Regions from separate parts of the Methylobacterium sp. 37f genome, predicted to be linked through region 2. Evidence: predicted binding sites of a transcription regulator. Region 2 holds the regulator's gene; the other holds the start of a gene.
The links. Region 2 encodes HrcA, which represses chaperone genes, less so after heat shock. Its sites were predicted from a motif close to GTTAGCACTCNCNNNNNGNGAGTGCTAAC; they were not measured.
Positions count from the first base shown of each region.

Region 1: groES (co-chaperone GroES) is a predicted target of HrcA. The motif match lies at 1,537-1,565, and genes of this name have one in related genera.

Region 1 is NZ_JAGHKN010000033.1:11,471-14,883, reverse strand. It holds gene groL (chaperonin GroEL) at 1-1,083, opposite strand, end outside; gene groES (co-chaperone GroES) at 1,181-1,468, opposite strand; gene J7U37_RS18950 (magnesium transporter CorA family protein) at 1,682-2,686, shown strand; gene J7U37_RS18945 (lipopolysaccharide biosynthesis protein) at 2,779-3,413, shown strand, end outside.
Region 2 is NZ_JAGHKN010000001.1:118,695-122,107, forward strand. It holds gene rph (ribonuclease PH) at 1-279, opposite strand, end outside; gene J7U37_RS00560 (hypothetical protein) at 466-774, opposite strand; gene hrcA (heat-inducible transcriptional repressor HrcA) at 1,210-2,265, shown strand; gene J7U37_RS00570 (DUF1236 domain-containing protein) at 2,324-3,202, opposite strand.

The sequences.
Region 1 (3,413 bases), on a different contig from region 2:
GTCGTAGTCCGAGGTGGTCTCCTCGATCTGCGCCTTGATCTGGCCGACGCGGGCTTCGATGTCCGCCTTTTCGCCGAGACCGTCGATGATCGTGGTGGTCTCCTTCTCGATGCGGATGCGCTTGGCGCGGCCGAGCATCGGGAGGGTGACGTTCTCGAGCTTGATGCCGAGGTCCTCGGCGATCATCTGACCCTGGGTCAGGATCGCGATGTCCTCGAGCATGGCCTTGCGGCGATCGCCGAAGCCGGGAGCCTTGACGGCCGCGACCTTAAGGCCACCGCGCAGCTTGTTCACGACGAGCGTGGCGAGCGCCTCACCCTCGATGTCCTCGGCGATGATGACGAGCGGCTTGCCGGTCTGCACCACGGCCTCGAGAACCGGCAGCATCGCCTGGAGCGACGAGAGCTTCTTCTCGTGGATGAGGATGTAGGGGTCCTCGAGCTCGGCGACCATCTTCTCCGCATTCGTGATGAAGTACGGGGAAAGGTAACCGCGATCGAACTGCATGCCCTCAACGACGTCGAGCTCGGTCTCGGCGGTCTTGGCTTCCTCGACGGTGATGACACCCTCGTTGCCGACCTTCTGCATGGCGTGGGCGATCATCTCGCCGATTTCCTTGTCGCCATTGGCCGAGATGGTGCCGACCTGGGCGACTTCCTCGGACGAGGCGACCTTCTTGGCGCGGCTCGTGATGTCCTTCACGGCAGCGGTGGTGGCGAGGTCGATGCCGCGCTTCAGGTCCATCGGGTTCATGCCGGCGGCGACGTACTTGGCGCCTTCGCGGACGATGGCCTGGGCCAGGACGGTGGCGGTGGTAGTGCCGTCGCCAGCGATGTCGTTGGTCTTCGAGGCCACTTCGCGCACCATCTGGGCGCCCATGTTCTCGAACTTGTCGGAGAGCTCGATCTCCTTGGCGACGGTGACGCCGTCCTTGGTGATGCGCGGAGCGCCGAAGGACTTCTCGATGACGACGTTGCGGCCCTTGGGACCGAGCGTCACCTTGACGGCGTCAGCGAGGATGTCGACGCCGCGGAGCATCTTCTCGCGGGCATCGGAGCCGAAACGGACTTCTTTTGCTGCCATGTTCAAATCCTTAAGTTGTTGAGAGCCCTGAGGCGCTCGAAACGAGAGCGCGCTCGAAGGACTCAGCTAGGATCGAGGGAAGAAGGCGGGCCGCGCTTTAGGCGACGACGCCCATGATGTCGGATTCCTTCATGATCAGGAGGTCCTGACCATCGATCTTGACTTCGGTGCCGGACCACTTGCCGAACAGGACGCGGTCGCCGGCCTTGACGTCGAGCGCGTTGATGCGGCCCGCCTCGTCGCGGGCGCCGGGGCCGACGGCGACGATCTCGCCCTCTTGCGGCTTCTCCTTGGCGGTATCGGGGATGATGATGCCCCCCTTGGTCTTCTCTTCGCCTTCGATGCGGCGGACGACGACACGGTCGTGCAGCGGACGGAACTTCATGAGCTGCCCTCTTGCTTCAAATTCGTGGACGGCGTTGATGCGGCGCGGCAGCGCGCTCAACCCAGGCCGTTAGCACTCTCTCTAGGTGAGTGCTAACGATGGCGCCGAGTTAGGCGCGTGGCTCCGTCGAGTCAAGACTGTCGCAGGGTCCGACGACGTTCCGACGACAGGATCCTTCCTTCATTTCACACCCCGACGGAAAGTCCTTCGCGGATGATCGAGCTTCATGGACCGCAGGGTGCGGTCGAGCCTGCGGCGCCAGATAGCGCCTATCCCTCCCATGCCGTCTGGATCGACCTCAAGGATCCGAGCAGTGCCGAGGCAGAGCGGGTCCAACTTGCCACCGGCATCAGCGTACCGTCGCGCAAAGCGCTGAGCGAGGTCGAGAATTCGAGCCGTCTGCGCCGGATGAAGAGCGGTTTCACGCTCTCCACGCCGATGATCACCTTCGACAAACTGGATTCTCAGCTCAAACCCCTCGGCTTCGTCCTGACGAAGGATCGCCTGCTCACCGTCCGCTTCCACGATCTGCGGGCCTTCGCGGAGGTCAAGAGGCGGATCGATGCCGGAGACGGACCGGGCACCACCAGCACGGAGATCTTCCTTCTGCTGGTGGAGGAACTGGTCGACAGTCTCGCAGACGCCCTCGAGGACATGGGCGCGGACCTCGACGCCCTCTCGACGCGGATCTTCGATTTCGATGTCCGCAGCAGCGCCGCCACCGGGGACATCAGGGTCCCGCACCAGAACCCCCGCCGGCGCGACCTGGCCCTTCGCCGTATCCTGCGCGGCATCGGTCGACGCGGAAAGGCGCTCGGGAAGATCCGCTCCAGTCTCCTCGGACTGGAGCGGATCGTGCCGTTCGTCGCAAACGAATGCGAGCATATCCTCGGGGAGGAGCAGGTGCCGAGATTCGAGGCGATGCGCCGGGACATCGCCTCCCTCGACGAGTTCGAAATTCGCCTGTCGGAGAACGTGCAGTTCCTCCTCGACGCCACGCTGGGCCTCATCAGCATCGAGCAGAACAACACCTTCCGGGTTCTCACCGTGGCTTCCGTGGTGGGTATCCCGCCGACGCTGATCGCCTCGATGTACGGCATGAACTTCAAGCACATGCCGGAACTCGACTGGCTCTACGGCTATCCTTACGGCCTGACCCTGATCGCGCTCAGCGCCATCATTCCGGTCGTTTTCTTTCGGATTCGGGGCTGGATCTGAGGGCGTGACGAATTGTTCGGTCGCGCGTGCGAAACCAACCCGGTTGCATCGCTGCCCGTCCAAGCAGCCTTCGAGGATGAAGTGTCCGCGCCATGGCCGTGATCGCTGCCTTCGTCCTCAATGCAGGTCTGAACTTCGTCCTCGGGCTCCTGATCGCCAAGCTGCTCGGGCCCGCCGATTTCGGCCTGTTCGCTTTGGCGACCGCCGGTGCGATCGTCGCAAACACCATCCTGTTCGAATGGCTTCGCCTGTCGGCGACGCGCTTCTATTCCGTTCGGGTGCGCGTCGATGAGCCTTGGATCCGCCACGGGCTCGACCATGCCTACGCGTTTCTGGCGCTGGCCCTGTTCGCTGCGGCTTTGCTCTGTGCCGTGTTCGGCGTCTCGCTTCAGCCGGGTGCGGACAGCCATTTCGCGATCACGGCCGGTGCTGCGGTGGCCGCGCTGGGCATCGGGGTTTTCGACTATCATGCCGCGCTCGTCCGCGCGCGCTTTGACGGTGCGCTCTACTTCAACCTCGTCGCGGTCAAGAATGCCCTCGCCTTCGTTCTGATGGCGGGGGCCGCCTGGTACTTTCCGCAACCGGTCTGGGTTCTGGTGGCGGCCGGTATCAGCCAGGCCGTTGCTGTCCTGCTTCTCTACGGTCCGATGCGCGACCCGGTCGTGCCGCGCCTGCAGGCCCGCGTCCGGGAGACTTGGCGGCTCTTCGTCGCCTATGGTCTGCCGCT
Region 2 (3,413 bases):
CAGACGCTGGATCTCCTGGGTGCGGCCCGAGGGCTTGCCGGAATTCACCTCGCGCCGGGTCCGCTCGTGGGTGGCGCGCGGCAGCATCGAATACTCGGCCGTCACCCAGCCCTTGCCGGAGCCGCGCAGCCAGCCCGGGCCACGCTCTTCGAGCGAGGCCGTGCACAGGACCTTGGTGTCGCCGAAGCTGACGAGGCAGGAGCCCTCGGCATGGCGGGAGACGGCACGCTCCAGGGTCACGGTGCGCAGTTCGTCGGTCGCGCGCTTCGAGGGGCGCATGCCGCTCTCCTTCCAGAATCAGGGTTGGGAGCGGGCTTTACGGGTCCGGGTCCGGGCCTGCAAGCGAGGCTGTTACGCGAGGCCTGCCGGCGGACGGGGGATGGCCTATACGAAGAGGGCCGCCCCGAAGGGCGGCCCATGGCCGAAGAGGGCCACCCCAAAGGGCGACCCGTGGCACGAATGCGCTCAGTAGCGGTAGCGGTGGTGACCGAAGTGATGGCCGCGGCGGTGACCGTAATGATGGCCGAAATGGCGGCGATGGTGATGGCCGAAGTGGCGGCCGCGATGGTGGTGGTGCCGGAAGCCGCGGCGATGATGACGCCAATGGCCGCCATACTGCACCTGGGTGAGGCCGACGGCCGGAGCGGCGACTTCGGTGGACACCATGGCGGGGGCGGCCTGGGCACCCTGGGGTGCGCCGAACAGCATGGCGCCGACCATCGCGAGAACGATGGCGAACGACTTGATCAGGCCGGATCGAGCTGAGTGTCTCATGGGTCTCTGCCTCCTGGTGGCTTCGGCTTGAGCGATTCGCCGGCGGGTGTTCACCGACGACGCACCCATGCAGATCGCGATGGGCGAGCGAGCCGGAGAACGATAGGCCCGGCAAATCGCGGGATACGGCAACGCACGACCCGGCCGGATCGTCGCAAATGGCCAAGCTGTTTCTTTGGGCAGCGGCGCGGTCTTGCTTCTCATGAGGCAAACGGCGTGGGAAAGGCCGGGCGTATCGTTTCGGTGCCGCGGTGCGTTTGGAAGCGGTGCGTTGTCAGCGCCGCGCGTTCGTGAAGGCGCGGCGCCGCCTTTCCGGCCCGAGGCCGCCCTGGCGACGGCGCGGTGGATTGTATTAACCCGTGGAGGACGTCACACTCCCCGTCTCAGGAATGGATCGTGACCGAGCCCGCCCGCCCCTTTTCGACCGTGCAGCAGATGCAGGTTCTCAGCGCGCTGAACGAGCGCTCGCGCGAGATCTTCCGTCAGATCGTCGAAAGTTATCTCACCACCGGTGAACCCGTCGGCTCGCGCAACCTCGCGCGCATCCTGCCGATGTCCCTCTCGCCCGCCTCGATCCGCAACGTCATGGCGGATCTCGAGCATTCCGGCCTGATCTTCGCGCCCCACGCTTCGGCCGGGCGGCTGCCGACCGAGCAGGGCCTGCGCTTCTTCGTCGACGCCATGCTGGAGGTCGGCGATGTCGGGCGCGAGGAACAGGAGCGGATCGAGACCCAGATGCGCGCGGCCGCGTCCGGCCACACCTTCGATTCGGCGCTGGCCGAAGCCTCGATGCTGCTCTCCGGCGTCTCCCGCGGGGCCGGAGTGGTGCTGACCACCAAGACCAACGTGCATCTGAAGCACATCGAGTTCGTGCGTCTCGACCCGACCCGCGCTCTCGTGGTCCTGGTCTCCGACGACGGCTCGGTGGAGAACCGCCTGCTCGACCTGCCGCCCGGCCTGCCCGCCAGCGCCCTGCAGGAGGCCTCGAATTACCTGAACGCCCGCCTGCAGGGACGGACGCTCGGGTCGCTGCGGGCCGAGATCGAATCCGGCCGCCAGGTGATGAAGCGCGAACTCGACGCCATCACCGAGCGGCTGGTCGATGCCGGTCTCGCCGTCAGCGTCGGCCCTTCGGATGCCCGCCAGCTGATCGTGCGCGGACAGTCGAACCTCCTCGACGACCTGCGCGCCGCAGAGGATCTCGAGCGTATCCGTCTGCTTTTCGACGACCTCGAGACCCAGAAGGATGTGATCGAATTGCTGTCGCGCGCCGAGGGCGGCGAGGGCGTGCGCATCTTCATCGGCTCGGAGAACAAGCTGTTCTCCCTGTCCGGATCGTCGATGATCGCGGCGCCGTTCCGCGACGGCTCGCAGAAGATCGTCGGCGTCGTCGGGGTCATCGGTCCGACGCGGCTGAACTACGCCCGCATCGTGCCGATGGTCGATTACACCGCCCGGGTGGTCTCCGGGCTGCTGGATCGCAAGCGCTGAGCGATACCCGTGAGAGGCGGAGGCGAAGCTCCGCCTCCGCATTGCGTGCGACCGACAATCAGCCGCGGATCACGTCGACGATCTCGTAGGTGTCGGGATCGACGATGACGATGTCGTCGCCGACCAGCACGTAGCGGTAATCCTCGTATTCGGGCGCGATCCGGACGATGTCCGGCGGTAGGTCGTAGAGGGTGTAGCTGCGGGCGATGGCCGTGCCGACGCTGAGAGCGAACACGCCGGCGGCCAGACGCGGAACTCCACGGCGGATCACGCTCTGACGGAACTCCGTGCGCTGCGGGGCCGCGAGACGGCCATAGGCTCCGCGCACCGCTCCCCGATCACCCCTGTCGTCGCGATCCGTCCGACCGTCCCGTCCGCCACGGTCGTCCCGGTCGGCCCGGCCATCACGATCGGCTTTTCCATCGCGGTTGGCCCGGCCATCACGCTCCGCCTTGCCGTCACGATCCGCCCGGCCGTCACGCTCCGCCTTGCCGTCACGATCCGCCCGGCCATCGCGATCACCCTTCACGTCCCGGTCTGCCCGGCCGTCACGTTCGGCGGTGCCGTCCCGCGTTGCAGCGCCACCCGTCTCGCGGCCGCCCCGTTCGCCGGTTGCCTGTCCCGGGCGCTCGCCGCCGCGCGGACCCGCACCGCCCTCGGCCCCGCGCGCCCCGGCTCCACCGGCCTCGCCGCGCGATCCGGTGCCAGCCCCGGTTTCAGCGCCACCAGCCCCGCCGCGCATCCCGCCGCCGCCCGCGCCGCCGGCTCCCATGCCCGCGCCTCCGGCGCCACCACCCGCGCCCATGCCGGCGCCACCACCTGCACCGCCGGCGGCACTACCGCCCGCGCCACCACCCGGGCCGGCCTGCGCGAACGCCGTCGTTGCGCCGAGAAGAAGGGCCGTTGCCGCTACCGTGCTCCGGAAGAGCTTGCTCATGGGGTCGTTTCCAGTCTCGTTGTGGGAAGCACCGTCCCGTGCCGTCGCCCTCCGCAACGAAGTTCTACGAAAGACCGTTCCGCCTTTTCTTGATCTGATCTTACGACGTTTGCCGCGCGGGCATTTTGTACGAGCTGCGTAAGCTTAGCGATCGGTCTTCCACAGCCAAGTTTACCGTTGATCTTGTCGGTGTACGCCAACCCGCTGAGCG